DNA from 4 places in the Candidatus Chlorohelix sp. genome. Region 4 is predicted to be linked to each of the others. Evidence: riboswitches for the same ligand, from Rfam matches in the RefSeq annotation. Region 4 holds a riboswitch; each other region holds the start of a gene.
What was found. Region 4 has a riboswitch for S-adenosylmethionine ahead of WCK19_RS04210 (S-adenosylmethionine synthetase N-terminal domain-containing protein). Riboswitches for the same ligand answer to the same signal wherever they lie in the genome.

Region 1: it holds a riboswitch for S-adenosylmethionine, as region 4 does, so the genes downstream of both, WCK19_RS09665 (uroporphyrinogen decarboxylase family protein) here and WCK19_RS04210 (S-adenosylmethionine synthetase N-terminal domain-containing protein) in region 4, are expected to answer to the same signal.
Region 2: it holds a riboswitch for S-adenosylmethionine, as region 4 does, so the genes downstream of both, mtnA (S-methyl-5-thioribose-1-phosphate isomerase) here and WCK19_RS04210 (S-adenosylmethionine synthetase N-terminal domain-containing protein) in region 4, are expected to answer to the same signal.
Region 3: it holds a riboswitch for S-adenosylmethionine, as region 4 does, so the genes downstream of both, metH (methionine synthase) here and WCK19_RS04210 (S-adenosylmethionine synthetase N-terminal domain-containing protein) in region 4, are expected to answer to the same signal.

Annotation. Positions count from the first base shown of each region.
Region 1 is NZ_JBAXHI010000017.1:27,521-32,186, reverse strand. It holds gene WCK19_RS09675 (helix-turn-helix domain-containing protein) at 1-370, opposite strand, end outside; gene WCK19_RS09670 (dihydrolipoamide acetyltransferase family protein) at 487-1,689, shown strand; SAM riboswitch class I at 1,882-1,998, shown strand; gene WCK19_RS09665 (uroporphyrinogen decarboxylase family protein) at 2,262-3,266, shown strand; gene WCK19_RS09660 (ABC transporter substrate-binding protein) at 3,285-4,666, shown strand, end outside.
Region 2 is NZ_JBAXHI010000020.1:54,631-59,296, reverse strand. It holds gene ahcY (adenosylhomocysteinase) at 1-106, opposite strand, end outside; gene WCK19_RS10810 (carbohydrate kinase family protein) at 183-1,154, opposite strand; gene mtnA (S-methyl-5-thioribose-1-phosphate isomerase) at 1,398-2,480, opposite strand; SAM riboswitch class I at 2,572-2,678, opposite strand; TPP riboswitch at 2,834-2,949, shown strand; gene WCK19_RS10800 (ABC transporter ATP-binding protein) at 3,053-3,808, shown strand; gene WCK19_RS10795 (ABC transporter permease) at 3,801-4,571, shown strand; gene WCK19_RS10790 (ABC transporter substrate-binding protein) at 4,613-4,666, shown strand, end outside.
Region 3 is NZ_JBAXHI010000025.1:32,896-37,561, forward strand. It holds gene metH (methionine synthase) at 1-1,627, opposite strand, end outside; SAM riboswitch class I at 1,703-1,802, opposite strand; gene purU (formyltetrahydrofolate deformylase) at 1,897-2,754, opposite strand; gene WCK19_RS12150 (hypothetical protein) at 2,848-3,048, opposite strand; gene WCK19_RS12155 (alpha/beta fold hydrolase) at 3,474-4,666, shown strand, end outside.
Region 4 is NZ_JBAXHI010000005.1:137,671-142,336, forward strand. It holds gene WCK19_RS04195 (hypothetical protein) at 1-151, opposite strand, end outside; gene WCK19_RS04200 (YezD family protein) at 721-915, shown strand; gene WCK19_RS04205 (SAM-dependent chlorinase/fluorinase) at 1,139-2,029, opposite strand; SAM riboswitch class I at 2,249-2,373, shown strand; partial or broken gene WCK19_RS04210 (S-adenosylmethionine synthetase N-terminal domain-containing protein) at 2,571-2,756, shown strand; gene WCK19_RS04215 (methyl-accepting chemotaxis protein) at 3,178-4,666, opposite strand, start outside.

The DNA of each region.
Region 1 (4,666 bases), on a different contig from region 4:
TCCATTTCACGATATTCCAAACTTGATTTACCAGCAATGCCGGATAGGGCAGCATTTTGTTCAGATAGGCTTCTACCACTTTATACAAACGTGCCATTTCATTGCTGGTGAGGGACTGAGGTATTGGGGCAAACCCCGCTGCTATAAGCAGAAGATTAATTTCATTATTGCTGAGTTCAAGCCCTTTTCTGGCGATATTTAACAGAGTGTCACGAGAAGGTGAGCGATTACCTCGCTCAATTTCACCGTAATAATTATGTGCAATGTCGCTGGCACGTGCTACTTCTTCCTGAGAGCGGTTTTGCCTGAACCGCAGTTGGCGCAACAATTTGGCAAGCGCATTGCTTTTATTATCGAAAGTGTTATTCATCTTTTCTCTTGCTGGCTAACAATATGTTAGCATTATTGTAGCTTGCATTTGGATAATTGCAATACTTATGGTAAGATTAATTAAAATTCAAGCATTACCACTGTAACGATATAAAAATGGGTAAACTGGTCACGCTAGATGGCAAAAATGGAATAAAACCTGAAACCGAAGCGGTTATAATAAACTGGTTTGTGCGTCCGGGGCGCAAAGTTGAAAAACACCAACTGCTGGCTGAGGTTATGGTTGAAAAGGTCAGTATCGAAATTCGCGCCGAGTTGACCGGGATTCTCGAATCTATTATTGCGGCAGAAGGAACTATTGTAACGCCGGGTATGACCCTTGCCATAATTGAACCTGTCGAAAACTTGGAAAAACCCAATGCCGAAGGTTCTTTGCCGCTTGAAGCTACTAAACCCCGAACGCTTTCTATACTACCTGCTCTATATGTGGTATCTTCTCCGGCTGCGAGGAAACTAGCGCGTGAATTGGGGTTAGATTTATCCGAGATAGCGCATTCTCTTGCGCCGGGAAATCGCCTTAATGAGGCAGCCGTCCGCCGCTATTTGCAAATATTAACTCGGCAAAACCTCGATAATGAAGTTCCTTCACGGAGGCAGGCTCAATCCAGTTTACGCCGTCTTATCAGGAATAGAGTCTCAAGAGCAGGGCAACTCACTGCTCCCGCTACCATTACCACGCGCTTGTCGGTAAATTTTACTCTGGCGTGGCTCTATAATTTAAATATATCAGGGGTCAATCGAAAAACATCTTTGTTGGCTCTGGTTATTCGTGCCACTGCTCTAGCTTTACATAAGTTTCCAATATTTAACGCGAGCCTCGAAAATAGCGAAGTAATTTATTATCTTGATCATAATATAAGCCTGATGTATTCAGCCGAAGATGGTTTAGCTTTGCCGGTAATAAAACAGGCTGGTTTGCAATCTCTGACTGATTTATCAGATATGGCTGAGAATTTGAAAACTAGAGCATGTCAAGGAAATCTGACATTAAAAGATACGCTTGGTGGAACTTTTACTATTTGCGATTTGGGAGATTATGCTATTGACAGTTTTACCCCTATACTAAATCTTCCGCAATCGGCTGTATTAGGTATTGGCTGTATATACAGTTTATCTAGTACAACATTTTATCCAGCTGGTACTTACCAGATTCTTGAAGAGTGGGAAGATAATCGTCATATTGGTTGGGGTCTGACATTGAGTTTAACCTTTGACCATAGGCTTAGCGATGGTCCCAACGCTGCCGCTTTTCTCAAAACTATCCGCGATTATCTTGAAACCCCTGATACCTTGCGTTAATGCTCCCCTATTCTGGTAACTGTTGGGCAATCAAATCCGGTCAATGTAGTTTCGCCACACAACTTCTCGGGTAGCACGGCAAATCCCAACAACTTACCGTCGGAATTTTTACCAAAATTTAACTTGACAATGTTTATAGACTAGATTATCTTTATTATGTAATCTGAAACGGGTTACAAAAACTGAAAATTGCTCTTATCCAGAGAGGTGGAGGGTATGAGGCCCTGTGAAGCCCGGCAACCCGCGCAATGTAAGCGTAAGGTGCCAATTCCGGCGCTATCTGTTCTGCAGGTGGTCGCAAGATAAGGGAGTCCTGTTCAAAAAGCGTGTGAACGCAGAGAGAATAATGGAATTTCCGAACCCCTTATCTAAACTTGATAAGTGGGTTTTTTAATACCACACGCTATTAAGTTTTACTTATCAATTGAATTGAAGCGCATGCTCTAGGTGCTATTCTATTAGTGCTGTAAAACAAAGCCCTGTAGGTCTTTGCGCCTAGGTGGGGTCTAGTTTAGTATTGCCAGAAAAATGATTAGCAACTAATTCATTAGAAAAGACTCTCAGGAGGAGTTATGGCTAAGTCTGAAAAATGGAAACGAGTAGAAACTGCCCTGTCCGGCGGGCAACCTGATCGCGTACCCTATGCTTTCTGGAAGCACTTCCCGGTTATTGACAAGAATCCCGATGAACTGGTCAAGGCAACAGCCGAATTTCATCGTAAATTCGAGCAAGATTTTGTAAAGGTAATGTTCCGCAGTTCCTTTACCACTGAGGATTGGGGCTTTCGCCCTAACGGTTATCACCCTACCGCTGGTAATTTACTGATTACCGATTATGTTATCAAAACGCCTCAAGATTGGCGGCGGCTTGAATTGCTTGACCCCACACAGGGTACTTTGGGAGAGCAACTTATCGTGTTGCGGAAATTGGCGAAGGAATTAGACGGCGATGCCCCGATTCTTTCCACCGTTTTTTCACCTTCAATGATTGGTCTCAAGTTGGCAGGGGAAGAAGGCTTAGCTGAGCATCTAAAAGCTGACCCGGAAGCGGTAAAAGCTGGACTTTCCGCGATTGCTGAAACGGTTCTTAAATTTGGCGAGGCTACTTTGAAAAATGGGGCGGATGGTCTCTTTTATGCTATCCAAGAACCGGGACGCATTTTAACAGCGGGTGATGGTCAACCTAATCTGGGCGACCTTTTTGACCGCCCTGTGTTGGAAAAGCTCTTCCCATCAACCGGGTTTTTCTTCTTGCACGCGCATGGCGAGACTATTGCTTTTGAAGAGATTGTGAATTATTCCTACCATGCGCTGAACTGGCATGATCGTGGGGGTGGTCCTTCTTTGAAAGAAGCTCGCCGTTTTACCAATAAGACGTTAGCTGGTGGACTTAACAACCGCGAAACTTTACCCAATGGAACTCCGGCGGATGTTGCTGCTGAAGTAACTGATGCGGTTAATCAGTTAGAGGGTAGAGGATTGTTGTTGACTCCCGGTTGTGGCTTCCCGGTGAACGCTCCAGAAGATAATTTGTTGGCTGTTAAAGAGACCATACAGGGTCGGTTAGCCCTAGCTTAAGAGGAGACATTTATTTTTATGTTCAAGAAAAGTTTTAGTACCAAAACCCCCCGCCGCTATGCTTTAGCATTGATTGGGTTACTGCTTGCCGCATTGCTGGCAGCTTGCGGTGATGCTACCGCCACTACTACTTCGAGCGGTAAAACTACCGTATCCGGTACTACTGCTGCTGCAACAACTGGCGCAACTACTGCATCCGGTACTACTACCGCTGCTGCTACTACCTCGGCTAATTCTCAGCTTATCATCGGTACGCTGGTAGAACTGGCTGACCTTAACCCGCTGACAACTCTGGCAGACCATTTCCCAGAGCATGTGCCACAAACGCTTCTGTTCGATGGGCTTACTCAGTTTTTGCCTGACAGCACTATCGGTCCGCGCCTTGCCAGTAGCTGGGAAATTAGCAAGGACGGTAAGGAATATACCTTTAAGCTAAACCCCAAAGCCACTTGGTGGGACGGTAAGCCTGTGACTGCGGATGATGTTAAATTCACTTATGACTCCTTGATAGATGCCAATACCGGCAGCAGCAACGAAGGGGCTGAAGCGGTAGTATCTACAACCGTTATTGATGCACAGACTGTCAAAATTACCTTGAGCCAATCTGACCCCACTTTCCTTTCGAGAGGTTGCTCTCGTGGGATTGTGCCACAGCATATTTTGAAAGGTCAGGATTTGAACAAAACTGATTTTGGACGCAAGCCGGTAGGTAGTGGACCTTACAAGTTGGTTTCGTGGCAACAAGGCAGCAGCTATGTGCTGGAAGCTAATACCAATTACTTCTTGGGTGCGCCAAACATAGGCAAGGTGATTATTAAAATCCTGCCTAACCAAAATGTGTTGTTAACACAACTCAGAAGCGGTGAGATTAATTACGCTCCGGTAACGCCCCGTGACCTGAAGACAATTGAAAGTATTCCCGGCTCTAAAGTTCTGGAAAATCCAACTCCACGCTTTTATGACATTGCCCCGAATCACCAGAATTTCTTCCTGCAAGATGTGAAAGTGCGTCAGGCAATATTGTTCGCGATTGACCGTCAGGGCATTGTAGATAAGGTGCTGCTGGGTCATGGGGTGGTAATTGACTCAAACGCAACTCCGGCTTCTTGGGCTTATAATCCAGATGCGCCCAAACATCCCTACGACCCTACCAAAGCTAAGCAACTGCTAACCCAAGCGGGATTTACCGCCGGTTCGGATGGCATACTGGTAAAAGACGGCAAGCCCTTTAAGATTTCATTCTTGGTCAATACATACGACACTGCCTTGATACAGGCGTTGACAGTGGCTCAGCAAAATCTCAAGGATATAGGGATTGACCTGACCGTCAGTCCGGTTGATGCCGCCGTTTTCTCTGCCAAACGCAAAGCTAAAGAATTCGATGGTCTTAGCCGCGCTTG
Region 2 (4,666 bases), on a different contig from region 4:
TAACCTGCTTCAAAACTGGCATTTCAAGAGCAGCCCAAGCTATGCGGTCGCGCCCTTTTCCGGCAAGCGTCATATCTTTAACATCGTAATTATTGACTTGCGTCATCCCTTTAATCATCTCCTTGTAATTATCCGGCGTAAAAACACGCCGATTTCCAGAAAAACCGTTTAAAATCGTTGGTTTATTTTGCGAGAACTTCCGCTTCCCATAATGGCATTGCAGGAGTACCAAAATACTCGTGATAGCGAGATTCAAATTCAGTCATAGTATATTTCTGACCTTGTGTGCCACTGGATTCAACACAGAATGTTGCCGCCAATGCCGCCACGCGCCCCATTTGGTCAAGGTCATACCCGCGCCTAAGACCTTTTAAAAGACCACCCCTAAAAGCGTCACCCGCGCCGGTTGGGTCAAGTACCACTTTAGCGGGAATAGGGGGAATTTGTGCAATACCCGAACGGCTATAGATAGTAGAACCCTCTGAGCCTTTGGTAATAACCACATATTCGGAGGTTTCAAGCATTTTTTCCGGCGTTAGCCCGGTTTTCTCACGCAGAATTTCTAGCTCGTAGTCGTTGCCGATTACCAATTTCGCGCCGTTCACCCCATCCAACAACGCGCCGCCATCGAAAGCAATCACCTGCCAGCCAATATCATAGATGTAAGGAACTTTCAACTGCTGGCACTCATGCACATGCTCTATCATTGCGCGGGGGTCATCCGGCGAAACTATGCAGATTTCGATGTCTTGCGGATTAGCATCCTCAATCCGTACTTCGCTGGCGTGTTCCATCGCGCCCGGATAAAACCCGGTTATCTGACTACCGGATTTGTCGGTCGTAATAAAGCACGAGGCGGTTACCTTATCTTGTATAACTTTTACGAGGCTGGTATCCACCCCTACTTCTTCAAGCGCTGCCCGATAAGCCTGAAAATCGTGTCCCACTGTGCCAAGAATGCTCGAACGCTCACCAAGTAAAGCCAGCGTATAGGAAATATTGGGGGCGCAGCCACCGTGCATTTTTTTCAACGATGAAACCAGGAAAGAGACATTAAGAATATGAATTTTCTCAGGTAAAATATGGTCTTTAAAGAAACCCGGAAAATCCATAATGTGGTCATAGGCGATAGAGCCTGTTACGATTATTGACATTACTCCTCCTGCTGCATAACTTCAAGCATTGGTAAATACCATCACGTTACTCCCCAAAACTAACCCCAGTATTAGAGAGCCGAACACCTGAGCATTTTTAGATTCGTTATAATTCAGAGCAACTCAGACACAGAATCATGCTAATAGTTTATTTTGCCAGTCTTTAGCCTAATTTCAAGTGTTTAAACTACAAAAGTCTGGACTCAATACTACGCATAATCAACAAACTTGTGCAACCCGCGCTTATTTTTCAAACAACGCCGGGATGCTTTGCTCATACGGTGGACGCGCAATACCCTTTTCGGTAATAATCCCGTGAATATATCGCGCTGGAGTCACATCGAAACCAAAGTGAGCAGCGTGAACCCCTTCCGGCGCAATCCGCTTCCCGCCGATGAAAACAACCTCATCCGCGCTCCGCTCCTCGATTGGGATTTCCTCACCGGATTTGATTTTCAGGTCAATAGTGGTTAGCGGCGCGGCTATATAGAAGGGAATATTATTTTCCTTTGCCAGCACTGCCACCATGTAAGTGCCGATTTTGTTGGCAGTATCGCCGTTTGCCGCTATGCGGTCAGCCCCAGTCACAATGAATTGAACCTTACCACGTTGCATCAGATGTCCCGACATATTGTCAGTTATCAGGGTATGAGGAATACCAAGTTGCTGCATTTCCCAAGCAGTAAGACGCGCCCCTTGCAGGTAAGGGCGAGTTTCATCCACCCAAACGTGAATCTTCTTACCAGCTTCATGCGCGGCGGTAATCACACCTACAGCAGTGCCATAACCAGCAGTAGCCAAGCCACCCGCGTTGCAATGGGTTAGAACATTATCGCCATCTTTGATAAGCTCTCCGCCAAACGCGCCGATTGCCTTGCAAAAAGCTAGGTCATCCGCTTGTATTTGCTTTGCCAATCTCAGGATTTCCCACGGAATGCTGACTACTTGAATATAAGCATCGTGCAGACGGTGTGCGAGCGCCAAGCATTGGTCAATCGCCCATTTGAGGTTAACAGCGGTGGGGCGGGTTTCATTAAGCCATACGCCCGCTTCGTCTAACTTTTTGATAAATTCGTCACGGGGGAGGTCACGGTATTCCAAAGCCGCCAAAGCCATAGCGTAAGCGGCAGTTACTCCGATGGCAGGAGCGCCTCGCACAATCATGGTGCGAATCGCTTCTCCGGCTTCATGGAAGTTACGGCACTCGACATTCTCAAAATGATGCGGCAACCTGATTTGGTCAATTAACAATAGCGTGAGGTCGGCATCTCGCCATTCTATTGTTTTAACTTTCAGTGTAGGCGTTGAAGTTGCATTCTCGTTCAATTGAACACCCCTTTGGCAAAACAAAAAAATCCTCGGTTTAGCAGTTGCTCGCATCAATCCGAGAATAGACGTAACTTACCAAAGTTAGCGCCTCTCATCTTTCAGGCAATAATTGCCTGCCGGAATTGGCACCACTCCCGAAATTCGGGCGGTTGCCGGGCTTCATAGGGCCAGTCCCTCCACCTCTCTTGATGAGAGCAATATTCAGTTGTTATGAATGCTTTATTCGCATCTAAACAAAATATAACATGGCAAAAAGTACATTGCAAATGACTTGTACTACAAAACAAAAAGTATTATGATACTGCCAAATATCATGATGTTATAATCTGATTATTTTTGCACCTTTTAAAAATAATACCAACGGGAGCTTGGGCTTTCCAGGCTGAGAGGAAGATTGAAAGTATCTTCGACCGTTTGAACCTGATCCGGGTAATACCGGCGAAGGGAAATTCTACGTAATTACGATTTATCTAGCTATTTCGTATCTAATTAAGTGGAATAAACGGGCGAGCCGCAGGATTTTTCTCCAGTATTCCTGTGGCTTTTTTGATTCTAACCTATCGAAATATATGGAAACAATACCAAAACTACAAATCAATAATCTAAACAAATCCTATGGCGCGTTGCCCACGCTGACTAACATCAGCCTTGTGGCAAATCGGGGCGAGTTTGTTTCGCTAGTTGGTCCTAGCGGTTGCGGAAAAAGCACCCTCTTTAATATTTTGGCGGGGCTTGAAACTGCCGATTCGGGCGAATTTCGCTACGACAATCAGCCCTTCCAGCCACAACCGGGCAAAATGGCGTATATGCTCCAGCGCGATGCCCTTTTACCGTGGCGTTCCGCTTTGGATAATGCCGCGCTTGGACTAGAGCTTGCCGGAACTCCCCGCAAAATTGCCCGCGAACATGCCCTTGCTTACTTTGAAATTTTCGGCTTGAAGGGCTTTGAAAAGAGCTTCCCGTGGCAAATGTCCGGCGGGATGCGCCAACGGCTTGCCCTCTTGCGAACCTTTCTGTCCGAACGCGAGGTTATGCTGCTGGATGAGCCGTTCGGAGCGTTAGACGCGCTCACCAGAGCAGGGCTTCAGGAATGGTTGGCAGAGATGCAAGCAAAGCTACGCCGTACCATCCTGTTCATCACCCACGATATTGAGGAAGCCTTGCTACTCAGCGAACGAATCTACCTATTCACCCATCTACCCACCACCATTCGCGTGGTGCAAGAAGTCCTGATTCCAAAACCGCGTTCGGTTTCCGACTCAGCCTTAGTAGAGCTAAAAGCTCGCCTGTTAGCAATCCTGAAACCGGAGGCAGATTTTGCCTAATTTTTTGAAATCCCTCTTACCGCCTGTTTTGCTAGTTATTGCGTTATTCGCTATCTGGCAAATATACGTGGATGTATCGGCTATTTCAGCCAGCATATTGCCTTCTCCCTTAAGAATAGCCAACGCGCTGGTAAATGCTTTTCCCGAAATCTGGGACAACACGCTGGTAACATTGCTCGAAACGTTGCTTGGCTTTACCGTAGCGCTGACACTTGGCTTTCTCTTTGCTATGCTGCTGGATAACTCGCTGCTGGCAAAAAGAGCAATTTACCCCTTGCTGGTGGCAAGCCAAACCATCCCCCTAATCGCAATTGCGCCCTTACTGATTATTTGGTTCGGCTTTGACATGCTGCCCAAGATTATTATTGTGTGGCTGGTATGTTTTTTCCCCATTACCGTTGGCGGAGTGGACGGATTCGCCGGAGTTGACCCCGATGCTGAGAAAATCTTCAGGGCTTTGGGCGCAAGCAAACGCCAGCTTTTCTGGAAATTGCGACTGCCCACCGCTCTTCCAAGCCTGTTTTCAGGCATCCGCATTGCCGTAACCTATAGCGTAGCGGGCGCAATTCTGGGCGAGTATGCCGGAGCGCAAAAAGGTTTGGGGCGATTGATTTCCCTTTACGCCCGTTCCTTTAACCGTGAATTGGTGTTCGCGGTAGTATTCGTAACCGCAATATTCAGCCTGTTACTATTTGGGCTTGTTTCGCTGGTGCAGTGGCGCGTTATGCCGTGGTATTACCAGATGCGCCAACTTAATAAGTAGTGTTATGTCAACTACAATAGTTGGCTCAAGGAGGATAAAATATGACTGTTAAGTTCAAGAAAAACGCCATCGTGTTGGCGTTGGTATTACTCGCA
Region 3 (4,666 bases), on a different contig from region 4:
GATAAGCGTCTTCTCGCAAGTCTTCTTGCCCGGTGGTAAGCGGGAAGGTCAGCAAATCGAAAATAAGGGCGTTATCCGGTAGGTCGTAGTTTTCATGTACAATTTGGCGGATGCGCGTGGCAATCTCAAATTTCCGCTCGGCGGTATGCGCCATGCCCTCTTCGTCAATGGTAAGGGCGATAACCGCTGCGCCATGGTCGCGCGCCAACGGCATAATCGCTTCGATACGCTCAGTTCCTCGCTCCATATTGATGGAGTTGATGATACAGCGACCGGGCGCAGCTTTCAGGGCAGCTTCAATTACATCCGCTTCAGTTGAGTCAATTACCAGCGGGGCTTCGATGGCGGTAGAAAGTTTCTTGACGGTACGGCGCATCTGTTCTGCCTCATCGGTGCGCTCGGTCAAAGCTACCTGCACGTCCAGCGTATGTGCGCCACCCTCCACCTGTTCGCGGGCGATGGTCATCAACCCATCGTAATCATCAGCCAATAGCAGTTGCCGTACCTTCTTGCTACCGGTGCTGTTCACCCGTTCGCCAACTAGCATCGGAGGCGGGTTTTGTAACAAGGAGGTGGCGCGAATACCGCTCGAAACCAGCGGTTCGGCTTGAACCTTACGCGCTGGCTTTTCATGTCCCCACACCTGTTTTGCCAGTTCGGCGGTATAGTCAGGGGTAGAACCGCAGCAAGTACCAACGATATTAATACCCAATTCTTCTACAAATTCCTTCAGGATTTCCGCCATCGGTACAGCCTGAAGCGGGTAAACGGTGCGCCCTCTTTCATTAATCGGCAATCCGGCGTTGGGCAAGCAACTGAGCTTAATTTTGCTGTGTTCGCTCAGGTAGCGCAGCGGTTCGCGCATCAGGTCGGGACCAACGGCGCAATTAAGCCCGATAATATCGGCGCGTAAACTCTCCAGCGTAACCATGACGGCGGCAATATCCGTACCTAACAACATTCGCCCGTTACCGTCCAGCACCGAAACCTGTGCTTGAATCGGCGCCCATTTTCCGGTTTGTAGAATGGCTTCACGAATCCCGAAAATCGCCGCTTTAACCTCCAGAATATCCTGTGAGGTTTCAATCAGCAACACATCCGCGCCTCCTTCGATTAGGGCTTTGCTCTGCTCGGCGTAAGTCTCTTTAAGTTGGTCGAAAGTAACGCCGCCTAGTGTAGGGTCTTCTGAGGAAGGCAAAAAACCGGTAGGTCCGATACTTCCGGCGACAAAGCGCGGGCGTGAGGGGTCGGCAGCGGTGAAGCGGTCCGCAACGCGGCGTGCAATTTGAGCGGCGTGAAAATTGATTTCGTAGGTCAGATGACCAAGTTTATATTCGTCTAGTTTTATGCGGCTACCGGTGAAACTATTGGATTCTACTACATCCGCGCCTGCCGAGAAATAAGCGGAATGGATTTCTTCGATAACATCAGGGCGAGTTAAGACCAGATATTCATTGCAACCGTGATACTGTTCTCCGCCGTAATCATCGGTGGTTAAGTTGCGTTCCATCAATTGTGTACCCATCGCGCCATCGTAAACCAACACACGCTTTTCCAGTTCCTGCATAAAGCGGGAAGCCTGATACTTTTCCGGGCTGCCGAATGGATTAAAAATCTGGTTGCTCAATCCGTTATCCTCCTAATCGCAAAAAACCCTCCGTATATACCGGAAGGTTTACAAGTTCCCGCGCTATTACACGGGCTTCTATCTTTCCCTACCGGGCTGGACTTAGCACCTTGCCGATAGCGACAGGTTGCTAGAGGTTCGGCGTGCCAGTTCACTCCCCTCTTCTTGATAGTGCAAGATATTTGCTATTTTCCCTATCAAAACCATACTAACATACTCGTTAATCAGGGTCAAACCGCCCTAAAAGTTGCCCTAGCCTTGATGAGAACCTACCGGAATACCACCGTCTTATTCCCATTAACCAGCACGCGGTGTTCGATGTGGTATTTTAGCGCACGGGCGAGAACGAGGCATTCGCTATCCCTGCCCAATGCCACCAACGCTTCGGGGCTGTTGCTGTGATCCACGCGGACGACTTCCTGCTCGATAATCGGACCTTCATCCAAAGCGTTGGTGACATAATGTGCGGTTGCGCCTATGAGCTTCACGCCACGGGCATACGCCTGATGATACGGGCGTGCGCCCTTAAAGCTTGGCAGAAACGAATGGTGGATATTGATGCAGCGTCCCGCCATGTTGGATACTAGCATCGGCGAAAGCACTTGCATATATCGCGCCAGTACCACCACTTCTGCCTGAGCTTGCTCCAAATGCTCCCACACTTTGGCTTCTTGCGTTTGCTTATCTCCCTTCACAACTGGCACATAAATAAAGGGGATTTTGTACCACGTGCAAAGCTCCCGCAAATCTTCGTGATTTGAGATAACACACGGGATTTCGATTGGTAGAGCGCCTGTGGAATAGCGATGCAGCAAGTCGTTCAGGCAGTGACGGTATTTAGAAACCAATATCACCACACGCGGCTTGATAGAGGTATCGGCAATCTGCCATTCCATACCAAAGTGGTGCGCTACCCCCACCCCGAATTTCTGTTTCAACGCCTTATAGCCGCATGAGTATTCGCCCAATACGAATTCGGAGCGCATAAAGAAACGTCCGGTGGAGGGGTCTCCAAATTGGGCTGACTCGATGATAAACCCATCGTTTTCGGTCAAGAATCCGGCAACGGCGGCAACAATGCCCGCTACATCATGGCAGGAAAGGGTAAGGATGTAGTGATTACTCATATATTCCACTATTTTTACCATATAGCAGCATTATAATGATTTCAGCCAATAATTAAAGAGGACGGGTGCAATACCCGCCCTGCTTCAAAGCCATTATGAAAGGCTTTTGGTTACAGAACTGAACATATTTCCAATCTGAGGTCCTAGAAAAACCAGTATAACGATTATCACGATTACTATTAGCATCAAGACCAAAGCATATTCCACCAGACCTTGCCCTTGTAACGGGTGCCGCAATCTGGCTTTCTTGTTAACAGTTACCCTGTTTTTTATCAAACCCGGTAATTTTATCATGTTAATATAGCTCCCTCTTGTTAAAGCATACAGCTAAATCTAGGAAATTTGGACTATGCTGAAGGGAAAGGCTGTCTTGCCGTTCCTGGGAGAATATTGCACGGAATTTGAGACAAGCTACACTTGACTCTTAGGTAAATTTTACTCTATCAGGAATATTAAAAAAAGGTCATAGCCCGATTGTACTATATCAGCAATCAAAACTTAATGCCAAATTATCACTTTTTCTGGCAATCCCCTCCTTTCCAAGGTATTATTAGGCTGAATATTTACAATTTACCATTAGTTTTTACCTTAAAATTTACCTTTATTCTATAAACTAGCTTGTGGTATTTGTAACTATTTTTTTCGGATTATAAAAACTGTCTTTTAACGTTAGCGCATTTTCAAATCGAAACCTTTGAGTATTTCAATGGAGTAAAATTATGGAAAACACGATGAGAAGCCCCGAAGTATTTTCAAATATTGACCGGATGGTGCATGCTTGGGCAGGGCGTTTTAATATGGGTATATCCCCTTCCGCTCTTATGCTGGCATATTTGGATTGGCTGGTGCATCTTGGTACTTCTCCCGGCAAACAAGCAGAATTATTAGATAATATGCAGCGCAATATGCAGCGTCTTATGCTCTACGCTTCACATTCTGCCGACCCTAATGCAGAACCGGTTATCAAGCCTCTTCCACAAGATACCCGGTTCAATGGCGCAGAATGGCAAAAATGGCCCTTTAACCTCTACTCCCAAACTTTTCTAATGACCGAACAATGGTGGCATTATGCCACTACTGGTATTCCGGGTGTCTCGCGGCATAATGAAGATTTCCTTTATTTCGCGGCAAGGCAATTGCTGGACACGGCATCGCCCTCAAATTATGTGGCTACCAACCCTGAGGTGCTAAAAACTACTATGTTGGAAGGTGGCGCTAATCTGGTAAAAGGAACTTCAAATTTTATAGAGGATTGGCAGCGCACCCTACAGGGACAGAAACCGGCAGGCGCGGAAAAATTCAAAGTTGGTAAAAATGTGGCGATTACGCCCGGTAAAGTTATTTATCGCAACCGCCTTATAGAGTTAATTCAGTATTCGCCAACCACCCCTAATGTTTATGCCGAACCTGTGTTGATAGTACCGGCTTGTATCATGAAGTATTACATCCTTGACCTTTCACCTCAGAATTCAATGGTGAAATATCTGGTTGACAACGGGCATACTGTGTTTCTCATTTCGTGGAAAAATCCTGAAGCGCACGACCGCGACCTTAGTATGGAGGATTACCGCACCTTGGGCATTATGGCAGCCCTTGATGTAGTTTCAGCGGTTGTTCCTGATCGTAAAATTCATGCTTTAGGCTATTGTATCGGCGGTACTTTTCTGACAATCGCGGCTTCGGCAATGGCGCGAGATGGGGATGACCGCTTACAAAGTGTTACCTTATTGGCTGCTCAGACCGATTTTACCGAAGCGGGCGAATTGATGCTCTTTATTGATGAGGGACAGGTAAATTATCTTGAAGATATTATGTGGAATCAGGGCTATCTTGACATAAAGCAGATGGCAGGAGCATTCCAGTTATTGCGTTCTAGCGATTTAATTTGGTCGCGTATGATTAATGAGTATTT
Region 4 (4,666 bases):
TGGTAGTTTGGTCAGGAAAATTACGGCTAAAAGCGTCAAACACTAGTTTGTCAGGATTAGATGTACCATCCTGAATTTCCACAAGTTGTTTGATATATAGCAGTTTGTCATCCCCAATCCGGGAAAAGAATATCTCAAGATAAAGTTCCATTTATTTGCCCTTCCTCTAAAGTAAGTATGTAACAGTCGCCGTACATTTATCGAAAACTATCGCTCCAAAAGCGGTTTTCGAAATGCAAATCAAACATATGTATTTTGCTGTAGATGGACGAAAAAACAGGGAAGGCTAACAGTTACAACAGAGGAAAGAAGCGCAGCAGGAGGAGCGACCGATTAAGAGGTTGATAGGCATTTTGGGTATTGGAAAAGATACTTTTGAGCGGGCATCAGAAATCAGAATCATAATGTCTATCGAACCTCCGCGGTGGCACTATGCACATTTCGGAACTGATTATTGAAAATAGCTTCTTGCATAAATAACCCTTTATATTGACCAATATTATATTTCATATCAGCTTACTTATATATAACATAGTTGATAAACTTTGTCAAGAGTTATTGCGGTAGTCATAGGGCATTTGCAAAAACGTAGTTAGGGCAATAGCCGGCGGCTTTCGCCGGAGCGGCTAAATTGGCAGATTAAATATATTTGACATTTTGTATTAACTAAGTTAGGATTATTTCGCTATCTATTTAAATATTTGTGGAGTTATTTGGTACTTGCAAGAAGAAGAACAACAACCAACTTATAAGCCTAATTGCCTGAATAACCTGAACCCACAAGAAGCTGAAGTGCTTACTCAAATATTGTACTCTCTCAGGCAAATTAAATTTGGCTATATCCAGATAACTATTCAAGATGCTAAGGTAGTGCAAATTGACCGCACAGAAAAACAGCGTATCAATTGTAAGTAACCGATTGCTTCAGTCTAGTTAGTATTCTGAACAATAAGGTTGTCGTTTCTGGGGGGAACGCATTTTTGGGGCATCTTGCATACCCCCCGAAACAGCGCACTAATTAAGGCAGAGCAGCGCAATCCAAGAATAAACGAAAAAGCAACCGCAAATTTTCTAGGTTCTCTTACATAACCACATCAAATAGGTGACGATTAACTGTTGCTCTGCATAACGGTCTCTTTCAGATTTCTACCACGAAGGGAGTTCCTATTTCAACCTGTGGGCGTCTGTACATAACCCTAACCGAGGTTTGATCTTGGGTTGGGTTTCCCACATCAAAAGCCGCATAGCCATTTACTCTTGCCAGTTCGAGAAAATCGCTACTCCCAAAGAGAGTTATCAGTTCGTTAGGTGAGCCATCCCCGTAGTTTGCTTTAATACCACCGCTTTCCAGACGAACTTTTCGACTTGTTATTGGTGAGTAATATTCCACATAAACCCTTAGCTTGCGTTTTTCACTTTCGGTAAGCTGATCAAATTGGCGACGATGGATGTTGCTGATAATATTTCCAAAATGATCAATATGCAATACACGACCCTGCAATACCTTTTTCTTACCGACCTGTTCCCACTGGGGCCAGAGATCCTCAAATGATACTACATCCCCCACTTCAAGTAAGGGTCCAACTTTTTCAAAAGGTTCTCCCTTAGACAGGTGTGCCGCTACTGGTGCATAAATATCTCGCCCAAAAAAGGTATTACTTACAAATTGACGGTGAAAAGACTGATTGAGCGGCTCACGTACACTTATGTTCGGGTAAGTATCAATGATGTAGGAGAAAAGCCCATTATCTGGACCTATAAATACCCCCACATCCGGTACTTTCAGACAGATGGTTCGGCGGTCCGTACTTACACCGGGATCGACTACCGCCACATGTATTGAGTTTGGTGGGAAGTGATAATGGGCATTATATAATACAAAGGCACCCTGCAAAACATTTTGAGGTTCTATTTGATGCGAAATATCTACCAGCAAGGAGGCGGGGTTTATAGTGTTAATCACCCCTTTCATCATACCGATATAGCCGTCTTGCTCTCCAAAATCTGTGGTAAGGGTAACAATTGTCATAAAGCCTCGATTCTCTGCTGTGATTAGTGGAGCTGAATTAAAAGCCTCGCCTTGATATTTCTGTAAATATAACTTAGTTTATTTAGATTATCAAATCAATCATTCGTCCCAGCCTTGCTACGCTTATATTTATACTTGACAAATATGATAAAATAACTTATGCCTATATTAGGCAAAAAAAGTGCCTCATTATCATCATAGAATATAGACATAGTGTAACTCTTATCAAGAGAAGTTGAAGGAATAAGGTTCTTCGAAATTCGGCAACCAACGCTTCTAAACAATATGCGCGTATGGTGCCAATTACAACATAATCTGAATGTCAGGTTATCGAAAGATAAGAGAGGTATCTGCCCGGACATGAATTTAATCCGTTTGCAGAAATGAATGTGCTGACCCCCTTATCCTTAGATAAGCGGGGTTTTTATTTGCCTGGTGCTTATTTTCTAAACAGCTTTTAGCATAAAAACGTATTAACTCTAGTCTAGAGTAATACTATGCTCAAAGTTAAAAATTTCAATTTTGCAAAGAAGGAGAAAAAATGTCTAACACCTTTCTCACCTCACCCAAGCTTTTTCTAACAAGCGAAAGCGTTACTGAAGGTCACCCCGATAAGCTTTGCGACCAAATTTCGGATGCCATATTGGAGCAGGACCCGAATGCCCGCGTAGCCTGTGAAACTGCCACTACTACCGGCTTGATACTAGTAGCAGGTGAAATTCCCACTGTTCCTACTCCCAACCATTATTAGTAACAGCCAAAAATTCCCCCCGCTTTTGTATATAAATCTGCTAGTCCTTGAAATAACAAAATCATACTTGATAATCTTAATAAAGTATATTAATATACATTCCAATTGCCCCGTTGAAGGGGACTGAAACTCTGTTGCAATGCAGGTCACATAGTGGGAAGTGCATAGTAATGCAGAGGTAGCACGCTATAATAGATTTTTGCTATTGTTAAGCAGCCTCAGATGTTTGGCAAAATTAAAATTCACCTCTTCCAAGATAGGCACACCCCACACTGGAATAACACGCAGCGCTGATATAGCTCCGCAGAAAACAATGCGCTAAATTGCTCGTCCTCGCGGTATCGCTCCTTGCACACGCTATTCTTTCTTTTTCACTCCATAGACTCTAACTGCTGAATTATTTACGCCCGGCAGTATCTTGTCTGTTTTGTCGCGAGGATGAGTCATTTTTCGACTCAGGCAGATTATTTTTGGCTTTTACCCATTTCATTTTGAAGGTGCGAGTAGCGCCAGATTTTTTTATAGCTGTGTCATCACGTAGTTTAAATGTGCCTACAAGCGTGTTCAATTGTAGTGCAATTTCAGTTAGAGCGTTCGCGCTTGAAAGATAACTCTTACTGCCCTCGCTAATATTGGATATCATATGCGACATTTCCTGCATAGTACCGGCAACCTGTGTGTTGGCAACCCGCTGCTGATCGGTAGCCAGTGAAATGGCGTAGGAAAGCTGACTCGTGTGTTTTGCCACTTCAATAATTTCCTTATTAACGCTTAACGCTTCTTCAACCATTTGACGACCCAACGCCACCACTTTAATGCCATCTTCGGTTGCCATTACGCTGGCAGTAGTAGCTTGCTGAATTTGACCAACTAGTTGTTGGATTTCCACTGCCGCTTGCCGCGAGCGTTGCGATAACTTTCGCACCTGAGAAGCTACTACCGCAAACCGTTCTCCTTCTTCCCCCGCTCCAGCGCTTTCAATAGCTGCATTTAGAGCGAGCAGATGGGTATCATCAGAGAGGGTGCTAATCAGGCTGGTGGCTTCGCGGATTCGCTGTGAAACGGAGTTTAAAGCAATTATACGTTCTGCAATCAGGTTCACACGCTGCGTAATATCTGCCATCTTTTGTGAAAGAGCATTCATAGTGTTATAGCCAATCTCTGCGCTATTTAACGACTCATTCGCGCTTTGGGCTACCTTGCTGGCGCTCTCTGCAATTTGCTGGCTTGTACCGCTTAATTCATTAATGGTTGCTGAAACTTGAGAAACAGCCACCGCTTGCTCTGAAAGGCTACTCGCCTGTCTGGCACTGGCTTCTTCAAGATAATGACTGGTTGTAGAAACGGTATTAGCTTGCAATTGAATCCGAGCAATAACCATTCTCAAACGCGCCAACGCCTTATTAAGGCTTTCGCTTAACCCCACTATTTCTTGAGAGCCTTCTACTAGGAATTTAGGGGTTAAATCGCCCTCGGCAGTAAGCTTCAGCTTAGCATTTAATGCACTCAAAGGACGTGACAATAGACGCGGTATGCTAACTGTCAATAATAATACTGATGCTATGCTTCCTATCAATACAAGCCCAAAAATCCAGAGCATTACTGTTATATTGGCGCGACTTTCTTGTTCTATACTTTCGTATATTTTAGTTAATTCAGCAGTATAATTTTTTAGTTCATCAAAAAGTTGTCTGCGTGTAGTCTGCGAATTGAAAAGCATTTGTCTTGCATCTTCAGGTTTGAGGCTAAGATTCTGCAATTTATTGTAATCTTGTGCTACAACTTGATAGATTTGCAATATTTTTAGAAAACCTGAATTAGTTTTTGAATCGCTAAAAGCAGGCGTTATTTCGCGAAGTAGCTCTTCAATCCGTGTATCCTGTTTC